Flexivirga oryzae: one gene and its partner. The protein of the gene in region 2 interacts with the protein of the main gene of each other region in a pairwise test. Links are inferred from orthologs where the notes say so. Each region holds a gene or a part of one and is shown on either strand. Other genes may lie near its edges.

Evidence for each region.
Region 1: the proteins of FHU39_RS13430 (region 2) and ndk interact in binary tests that used the Escherichia coli proteins (3 or more experiments, as listed by UniProt). The link is inferred for Flexivirga oryzae from one-to-one orthologs.

What each region holds. Positions count from the first base shown.
Region 1 is NZ_JACHVQ010000001.1:459,936-463,963, reverse strand. What follows is about bases 1,096-3,994. They hold ndk (nucleoside-diphosphate kinase), read right to left. Parts: upstream 2,804-3,994; coding sequence 2,387-2,803; downstream 1,096-2,386. Other genes in these bases: FHU39_RS02160 (DUF4233 domain-containing protein), read right to left, coding at 3,709-3,994; FHU39_RS02165 (undecaprenyl-diphosphate phosphatase), read right to left, coding at 2,854-3,708; FHU39_RS02175 (prenyltransferase/squalene oxidase repeat-containing protein), read right to left, coding at 1,096-2,121. In the rest of the region: FHU39_RS02180 (MarR family winged helix-turn-helix transcriptional regulator), read left to right, coding at 164-670; more of FHU39_RS02175, read right to left, coding at 862-1,095; more of FHU39_RS02160, read right to left, coding at 3,995-4,028. UniProt on the Escherichia coli protein: Major role in the synthesis of nucleoside triphosphates other than ATP. The ATP gamma phosphate is transferred to the NDP beta phosphate via a ping-pong mechanism, using a phosphorylated active-site intermediate.
Region 2 is NZ_JACHVQ010000002.1:86,709-91,649, reverse strand. Bases 1,734-4,500 are described here. They hold FHU39_RS13430 (uracil-DNA glycosylase), read right to left. Parts: upstream 3,573-4,500; coding sequence 2,895-3,572; downstream 1,734-2,894. Other genes in these bases: FHU39_RS13425 (aminotransferase class V-fold PLP-dependent enzyme), read left to right, coding at 3,650-4,500; FHU39_RS13435 (beta-eliminating lyase-related protein), read left to right, coding at 1,734-2,755. Outside these bases: FHU39_RS13445 (DUF6421 family protein), read left to right, coding at 1-754; FHU39_RS13440 (SDR family NAD(P)-dependent oxidoreductase), read left to right, coding at 984-1,682; more of FHU39_RS13435, read left to right, coding at 1,679-1,733; more of FHU39_RS13425, read left to right, coding at 4,501-4,941. UniProt on the Escherichia coli protein: Excises uracil residues from the DNA which can arise as a result of misincorporation of dUMP residues by DNA polymerase or due to deamination of cytosine.

The DNA.
Region 1 (4,028 bases), on a different replicon or contig from region 2:
GCGGTGCTCCTGGGCATTTCCACCAGGGCGCTCTTGATCCGCGGCCGGTTTCACGGCGAGCACAGGCTATCAGTCTTCGGCGTGTCGCCCCTAATCGGCGGTGGCCACCGTCGGTGCGCCGGGACGCGGCGGGCGCCATACGTTCTAATGGGGCGTCATGGACATGTCTGCGAGATCCGAGCGGAGCCGGTACGAGACCGAGGTGGCGGCGTATGTCGCTGCCGGCGGCGACGAACAGGTCCAGCGTGTCATCACCGCCGTGCACGGGCTGGCCCGGCGGCTCTCGCAGTGGTACAGCCAGCAGCTGTCCGACCTGGACATCACCCCCGGCGAATGGGCTGTCATCCGTTATCTGGCCGCGGAAGCGGACGACAACATCTCCACGCCGTCGCAACTCGCCGACGCCACCGCCGTGGCGCCGTCGTCGATGACCCACCGCCTGGACCGGATGGCCGAGCGTGGCCTGATCGACCGCACCCCCGACGAGGAGAACCGCACCCGGATCCTGGTGCAGCTCACCCATGACGGGTGGGAGATGTTCCGTCAGGTCGTCCGGCAGGACAACATGGTCGAGTCCGACGTCCTCGCCCAGGTGCCGCAGTCCCAGCGTGCCAAGCTGGCGCAGCTGCTCGAGCTCGCGATCGCCGGCCTCGACGACGCGCTGAAGTAACCCCTTGCCGAGAGGCTCACAAACACACCGACAGGCCCAGAATGCCGCCGCGATTTGCCGCGGACTTCTGGGCCTCTCGGTCGTAGGTGAGCCTCTCGGTGTGAGGGGTCGTGGCTGGTGGAGAGGTGGTGGGGCGGTCGGTGTCAGCTGTGGGAGCGCATCCGGCGTCAGCTGTGGGAGCGCATCCGGCGTCAGCTGTGGGAGCGCATCCGGCGACGCAGCCCCGCGCCCGCAAGTGCCGCGCCGCCCAGCAGCGCCGCGCCGCCGAACAGCACTCCGCGGTTACCGCCGGGCTGCGGGCCGTCGGTGACGATCGGCGGGCCGGTCGTGGTCGACGTGGCCGTGGTCGAGGTGGCCGTCGAGGTCGGGCTGGTGGTGGAGGTCGGGCTGGCCGTCGCGCAGGACAGTGCCGGAGCAGTCGCCGCACCGCCTGCGGTGATCGTCAGGTAAGGCTGCTGGGTGAAGGCGAACAGACCCTGGGTGGTGGCGCGGTCCTCCGTGGCACTGGCCACGGCCTTGCCACCCTGCTTGGTCAGCGAGTCGAAGGTGGCCCGGTCGTAGGCGATCCCGCCCTGCAGGGCCGCCGGTGCGTCGCAGCCGAACTGCAAGCTCTGCACGAAGCTCTTGGCCCTGTTCGCCGCTGCGGTCTTGCCGGCGAGTGCGAACGCGACGGCCGCCAGGCCGGTGCTGTTCGTGTTGGGTGCGGGCTGGGCGGCCGGCTCGACGACGCCGCCGTTCGCCTGCTGCTTGCCCGCGAGGAAGTTGACCGCCTTGGTGACCGCAGCATCATGGCCACCGGCGGCGACCAGTGCCTGCACCGCGAACGAGGTCGCGTCGGGGTCGCCGGTGCAGGCGCCGGTGAAGGAGACCCGGAAACCGCCGTCGCTGCACTGCTGCTTCGCCAGGAAATCGGCGGCCGTGGCGTCCGGCTGCTCCGCCCGCACCAGACCGATGATCGCGAACGACTGGCCGAGCGTGTTGGCGTAGTTCGGGGAGAGTGGCTTGCCCGTCGAGGTGTCCGTGTCGGCGAACTCGCCGTTACTCTGCCTCAGCGACTGCAGTTGCTTGACTGTCTCGGCGGTGGGCAGACCCTGGGCCTCGGTGAACACCAGCAGCTTGGCCGTCGACGCGGAGTAGACGTCGTCGCCGTACTTGTTGTAGTTGTCGGCGTTCTTCACCACATACGCCGCAGCCTTCGCGGCCTCGGTCTGACCGGCCTGGAGCGTGTCGAGGCCAAGGACACCGTCGATCGTCAGGCCGTAGTCGGGGTACCCGCTGGAGACGAAGTGGTCGCCGCTGGCCGCGAGCTGGCTCTGGAGGAAGTAGCCCGCGGTGGTGCCGTCCGGGGTCGCGGCGTGCGCCGGCGCGGCGGTCGCCAGCCCGGTGAGACCCGCGCAGCTGAGGGTGAGCACACCCGCGAAACCCGCACGGGTGAGGAGAGAAGTGGTCAATGTTCTGCCTTCCACGAGTCGCGCGGCCCGTGGCGGTCAACGGCTGAGGATCTCGCAGGCCGCGACGAGATCGCCGATGGACGCGCAGGTGCTCCGGCTCACCGCCGGGCGGGCAGCCCGGTCGGCACACGGTTGCGGGTCAGCGCCGGATTCGCACCGGCTTCCCCTGAGTTCGCGTCCTGTGCGGAGCTTACCGCCCGGACGCTCCGGCCGAAGGGCGGCCCAACAGGCACAGGTGAGCCGGACACTGCAGCGAGGAACGAGCTCAGTGTCCGGCGAACCAGATCCCGATCTCGCGCTCGGCGGACTCCGGGGAGTCCGAACCGTGCACGATGTTCTGCTGCACGGGCAGACCCCAGTCACGGCCGAGGTCGCCGCGGATACTGCCGGGCGCGGCGGCGGTCGGGTCGGTGGCGCCGGCGAGCGCACGGAATCCCTCGATGACGCGTTCGCCGGTGACGATCGCGAAGGTCGCCGGGCCGCTCGCCATGAAGTCGACCAGCGGCTGGTAGAACGGCTTGCCCTCGTGCTCGGCGTAGTGCTGCGCCAACCGCTCGCGGTCGGCCGTCATGATCTGCAGCGTGTCGAGCGTGTAGCCCTTGGCCTCGATGCGGCGCAGGACCTCACCGGTGAGGCCGCGGGCGAATCCATCGGGCTTGACGATGACCAGGGTGCGTTCCATGTGTCACATTCAATCGGACGGGCCGTATGACGGGCGCGCTGGGGCCGAGGTCAGGCCGCGACCTTGCCGAGGATGAGCACGCCGAAGAGGAACACCGCCAGGCCGATCCGGTAGTAGACGAACGGCCGGAAGTTGTGGTGCGAGATGTAGCGCATGAACCACGCGATCACGGCATACCCGACGACGAACGCGAGCACGGTGGCGATGGCGATCTGGCCCCACCCGTCGCCGTCGCTGCCGTGCAGATCCTTCAGCTCGAACAGCCCGGACAGCACGACGGCGGGTATGGCGAGCAGGAACGAGTAGCGTGCTGCCGCACTGCGCGTGTACCCCATGAACAGACCACCGGAGATCGTGCCACCCGAACGGGAGACGCCGGGGATCAACGCGAGCGCCTGCCAGAGGCCGAACCGGATGCCGTCCTTGACGTTGAGGTCGTCGAGGGTCTTGCCGTGCTCCTCGGTGTGGTCGGCGGCATGTCCCCGGTCGTCGACCGTGGCGTCGGCGACCGCGATGACGATCGCGAAGATCAGCAGCATGCTGGCGGTCACCCACAGGTTGCGCAGCGGCCCCTCGATGAAGCTCTTGAACACCAGGCCGAGGATGCCGATCGGGATGGTGCCGACGATGACCAGCCAGCCCATCCGGGCGTCGGGATCGGTGCGCGGCACCTTGCCGGCGACCGAGAGCGCCCACTGTTTGATGATGCGCACGATGTCACGCCAGAAGTAGACGATCACCGCGGACTCGGTGCCCAGCTGGTTGACGGCGGTGAACGCCGAGCCACCACCGTCGTTGTCCCAGAAGAGCCGCCCGACGATCAACTGGTGTGCGGAGGAGGAGATCGGCAGGAACTCGGTGAGTCCTTGCACGATCCCCAGAACGATCGCTTCGAGCCAGGTCATCTACCCGTCCTGTTCCTGGTGCCTCGCGGTCAGAGCATCCATCTTGCGGCCCTGGACGAGGGCGGTGACCCACAACGCCAGGAACATCACACCGACGACGAACATCATCGGCAACACGAAACCTGCGAGCACCGTAGCGATCTCGACGACCCAACCCAACGTGACACCCCACGGACGGCGCAAAGTGCCCGAGGCCACGATGCACAGCACCGCGAGCACCAGGCCCACGACGAGGTATGACGTGTGGGCGGCGTTGTGCTGCGACTTCGCGATGGCCCACGCCACCAGCGCGCCGAGGAACACCACGAGGGTCTGGGAGC
Region 2 (4,941 bases):
CCGTCGGGTCGTCTCGGCGGCCGCCGAGCTGCTGTCCCTGCAACTGCCGCCGGACGCCGAGCGGCTGGTCGCCTCGCAGGAGCTGGCGCAGTCGACCTTCGCGATGTGGGACATGATCCACGACCGCACGCACAGTCACGGTGACCTGCCGTTCGACCCGTTCATGATCAAGCAGCGGATGCCGTTCTGGATGTACGCGCTGGAGGAGCTGCGCTGCGACCTCAACACCTTCCGGCAGGCGGTCAAACTGGAGGCCGAAGGCCAGCCGTATGCCCGATCCGTCCAGCTGGCAATCCTTTTCGACCGGCTCTTCCGGTTCCCGATCACCGGCGAGCGGGTGCGTAACTACGACGGACTCGGCGGTCAGCTGATGTTCGCCTACCTGCACAAGTCGGGTGCCCTGAACTGGACCGACAACCGGCTGTCCTTCGACTGGCGCCGGGTCCCCGAGGTGGTCGTGGAGCTGTGCGAGCGCGTCGAAGAGCTCTACCGCAGCGGCATCGATCGCTCGAAGGTCGGTCACTGGATCGCGGCATACGAGTTCGTCAGCGCGTACGTCGCCCCCAGCCCCGCGTCGACCTGGGCCAAGGGTGCACAGGCGTTGCCGCTGGACGGCCCGATCAAGGAACTGGTCAACCTCGTCCAGCCCGACGAGTTCCCGCTCAACGTCTTCTACGAGGCGCTGCGCAAGAAGATGAAGACGGTCATCGAGTCGACCTCGGGCATCACCGCGTCGACTCCCGACGCGGCATGATCGGTCTCGATACGGCCTCGGCTTGCGCCTCGGCCTACTCGACCAGCGCACGCGGCATGATCGGTCTCGATACGGCCTCGGCTTGCGCCTCGGCCTACTCGACCAGCGCAGGCGGCATGATCGGTCTCGATACGGCCTCGGCTTGCGCCTCGGCCTACCCTTCGTTACGTCCGCTCGTTCCTCGCGGACTACTCAGGACAACGCTCGACCAGCGCAGGAGGACTGTCGCGTGAGTGACTTGAGCGGATCGGTTGTCGTCGTCACTGGTGCCGCCGGAGACCAGGGCCGGCCAACGGCCGCGGCATTCGCCGCGGCCGGGGCCACGGTCGTCGCGGCCGGCCGGGACGCCGGCCGGCTGGCCGCTGTGGTGGCACTCGACCCGGAGCACATCGTCCCGTCGGTCGTCGACCTCAATGACGAGCGGGCGACGCAGGAGTGGGCGCAGGGCTTGCTCGCCGAGCACGGCCGCGTCGACGGGCTGATGCACCTGGTCGGTGGCTGGCGCGGCGGCAAGGGCATCGTCGAGAGCGACCTGGCCGACTGGGACTTCCTGCAGGTCAACCTGATCCGCACGTTGCAGCACACGACGAGGGCGTTGCACGACCCGCTCCTGCAGTCACCGCACGGCCGGATCGCGATCGTCTCCTCGACGGGGCTGGCGAGTCCGCGCGCGACCAATGCGGCATACCTGACGGCGAAGGCGGGCGCCGAGATGTGGCTGCTCGCGGTGGCCGACTCGTTCAAGGAGTCCAATGCTGCCGCCACGATCGGCCGCATCATGGCGCTCGTCACCCCGCAGATGCAGGACGAGAAGCCCGACGGTTACAAGAAGTTCACGCCCGTGGCGAAGATCGCCGACTGGCTGGTCGGTCTCTACGACCGGCCCGCCGCGGAGGTCAACGGCCTGATTGAGACGATTACCCGGTGAGTGACTCGGCCAGCTTCCCCTCGCCCCTGCACGACCCGTCGGTCCGTGGCTTCGCCAGCGACAACTACTCCGGGGTGCACCCGGAGGTGCTGGCGGCAATCGTGCGCGCCAACGGCGGCCATCAGGTGTCGTACGGCGAGGACGTCTACACCGAGCACCTGCAAGAGGTCTTCGCCGCACACTTCGGCGACGGCGTGCAGGCGTTCCCGGTGTTCAACGGCACCGGCGCGAACGTCGTGTCGTTGCAGTCGGTCACCGAGCGCTGGGACGCCGTCATCTGCACCAGCACGGCGCACATCCACGTCGATGAGTGTGCGGCGCCGGAGCGCATGGGCGGTTTGAAGCTGCTCACGGTCGCGACCCCGGACGGCAAGCTGACGCCGGAACTCATCGCGACCGTGCCGCTCGGCCGGGGCGACGAACACCACGCGCAGCCGCGGGTCGTGTCGATCACCCAGACCACCGAACTCGGCACGGCATACACGGTCGAGGAGATCCGGGCCATCGCCGAGCACGTCCACGCACACGACATGGTGCTGCACGTGGACGGTTCGCGGTTGTCGAATGCCGCTGCCACACTTGGGGTTTCGTTCCGCGAGATGATCACCGACACCGGCGTGGACATCGTCTCGTTCGGCGGCACCAAGAACGGCCTGCTCGGCGGCGAAGCGGTGCTGGTGCTGAACACCACAGCAGTGCCCGCGATGAAGATGAAGTTCCTGCGCAAGCAGTCCATGCAGCTGGCTTCGAAGATGCGCTTCATCTCCGCGCAGTTGATCGCGCTGCTGACCGACGATCTGTACCTGCGCAACGCCGGCCATGCCAACGCGATGGCCAGGCGGCTCGTCGAGGGTGTCCGCGACCTGCCGGGCCTGACGATCCCGTTGCCGGTGCAGGCCAACGGTGTCTTCCCGATCCTGCCGTCTGAGGTGTCCGAGCGGTTGATGGAGAAGTTCCGCTTCTACTTCTGGGACGAGTCGGCCGGCCAGGTGCGCTGGATGTGCTCCTTCGACACCACCGAGGCCGATGTCGATGCGTTCATCGCCGCCATCCGCGCCGAGCTGGCCGCCTGACGCTGACGCCATACCCCTCTCACCGACAGGCCCACCTACGACCCAGAGGCCCAGTAATACCGTCGCGAAACGCCTCTGAACGGGGGTATTTGTGGGCCTGTCGGTCGTTTGTGGGCCTGTCGGCGGGGTTCGGGGGTGGTCAGGGGAGGGACCAGTCGATCGGGTCGGCGCCCTGGTCGGCCAGCAGCTGGTTCACCTTGCTGAACGGGCGCGAGCCGAAGAAGCCGCGGTATGCCGACAGCGGCGACGGGTGCGCGCTGGTGAGGTAGGGGACCTGCCCCAGGTGCGGCACCAGTCCCCGGGCGTCGTTACCCCAGAGGATCGCGGCCAGCGGTCCACCACCGGCGACCAGGCCGGTGATGGCGGCCGCCGTCACGTGCTCCCAGCCCTTGCCGTGGTGACTCTTCGGCGCGGAGGGCCGCACGGTGAGCACCCTGTTGAGCAACAGCACGCCACGGTCCGCCCAAGGCGACAGGTCGCCGTTGGTCGGCGGCGGGCAGCCGATGTCGTTCACGAGCTCCTGATAGATGTTGCGCAGGCTCGCCGGAAGGGGAGTGACATCGGGCGCCACGGCGAAGGACAGCCCGATCGGGTGCCCCGGCGTCGGGTAGGGGTCCTGGCCGACGATCAGCACCCGCACGTCGTCCAGCGGGCGCTCGAACGCCCGCAGCACCTTGTCACCGCTGGGCAGATAGCCGCGCCCCGCAGCGATTTCCGCGCGCAGGAACTCCCCACACTCGGTGACTTTGTCGGCGACCGGTTCGAGCACCGGCAGCCAGGAGGGATGCACGAGTTCAGCGAGGGGACGGACCGCCATACCGCTCAACCTAACGAAGCGGATGCAGTCCGCGAAGTGGAGGAGCAGAACTTCGCGGGGGTATCTAGACTCGGCGGGTGCACCGTTACACCGAGGAGACCGAGCAGCTCGGCCACGCCATCCTGAAGTACGCCGCAGATCGTCTGAAGCTCGACCCCGTGCCGCTGGACTTCAGCCGAACCGTCGAGGAGCTGGATGCCGTTGCGGGCGGGGCGATCTCGCCGAAGGGTATCGGCGGCCAAGCGGCGCTGCGACTCTTCGAGGACGAGCTCGCGCTGGCGTGCCTGTCCATCGACCACCCGCGCTACTTGTCGTTCATCCCGTGCGCACCCACCCGCGAGGCGGCGATGTTCGACCTCGTGGTCGGCGCGTCCTCCATCTACGCCGGTTCCTGGCTCGAGGGCGCCGGTGCGGTGTATGCCGAGAACCAGGCGCTGCGCTGGATCGCCGACCTCGCCGGCCTGCCGGAGGGCGCCGGCGGCGGATTCGTGCAGGGCGGCACCATCGGGAACCTCTCGGCACTGGTGGCCGCGCGGGTGACCGCGCGCGCGAACGCGGCGCGGACACGTAACGGCACCAGGCCGTTTCGCGTCGCCGCCACCGAGGGTTCGCATTCGTCCATCGCGTCGGCCTGCGAGGTCATGGATGCCGAACTCGTCGCCGTGCCGGTCGACGATCGGCTGCGGCTCACCGGCGACGCGCTGCGGGCGGCACTGCTGCGGGAGGGGCCGGAGACCTTCTTCGCGGTCGTCGCGACCGCCGGCACCACGAACCTCGGCGTCATCGACGACCTGGAGTCGGTGGCCGCGGTGTGCCGGGAGTTCGGGATCTGGTTCCACGTCGACGGCGCGTATGGCGGGGCCGGTCTCGCAGCACCCAGCGTGCGCGACCGCTACAAGGGCGTCGAGCAGTGCGACTCGTTCATCGTCGACCCGCACAAGTGGCTCTTCGCGCCGTTCGACTGCTGCGCCCTGCTCTACCGCGAGCCCGCGCTGGCACGTGCCGCGCACACGCAGCACGCGTCATACCTCGACGTCCTGAACGAGGCACCCGACTGGAACCCGACCGACTACTCGGTCGGGCTGACCCGCCGGGCGCGCGGCCTGCCCTTCTGGTTCTCCTTGGTGGCCAACGGCACCGACGCCTACACCGAGGCGATCGAGCACACCCTGGACATCGCACGGTTCGCCGCGGAACAGATCAACGCCCGGCCCGAGTTCGAACTGGTCCGGGAGCCGGACCTGTCCGTCGTCGCGTTCCGGCGGCTTGGCTGGACGCCGGCCGACTACCAGACGTGGTCCGACGGACTGCTGGAACGGCAGGAGGGCTTCGTGGTGCCGAGCGCGCACGCGGGGGAGACCATCGCCCG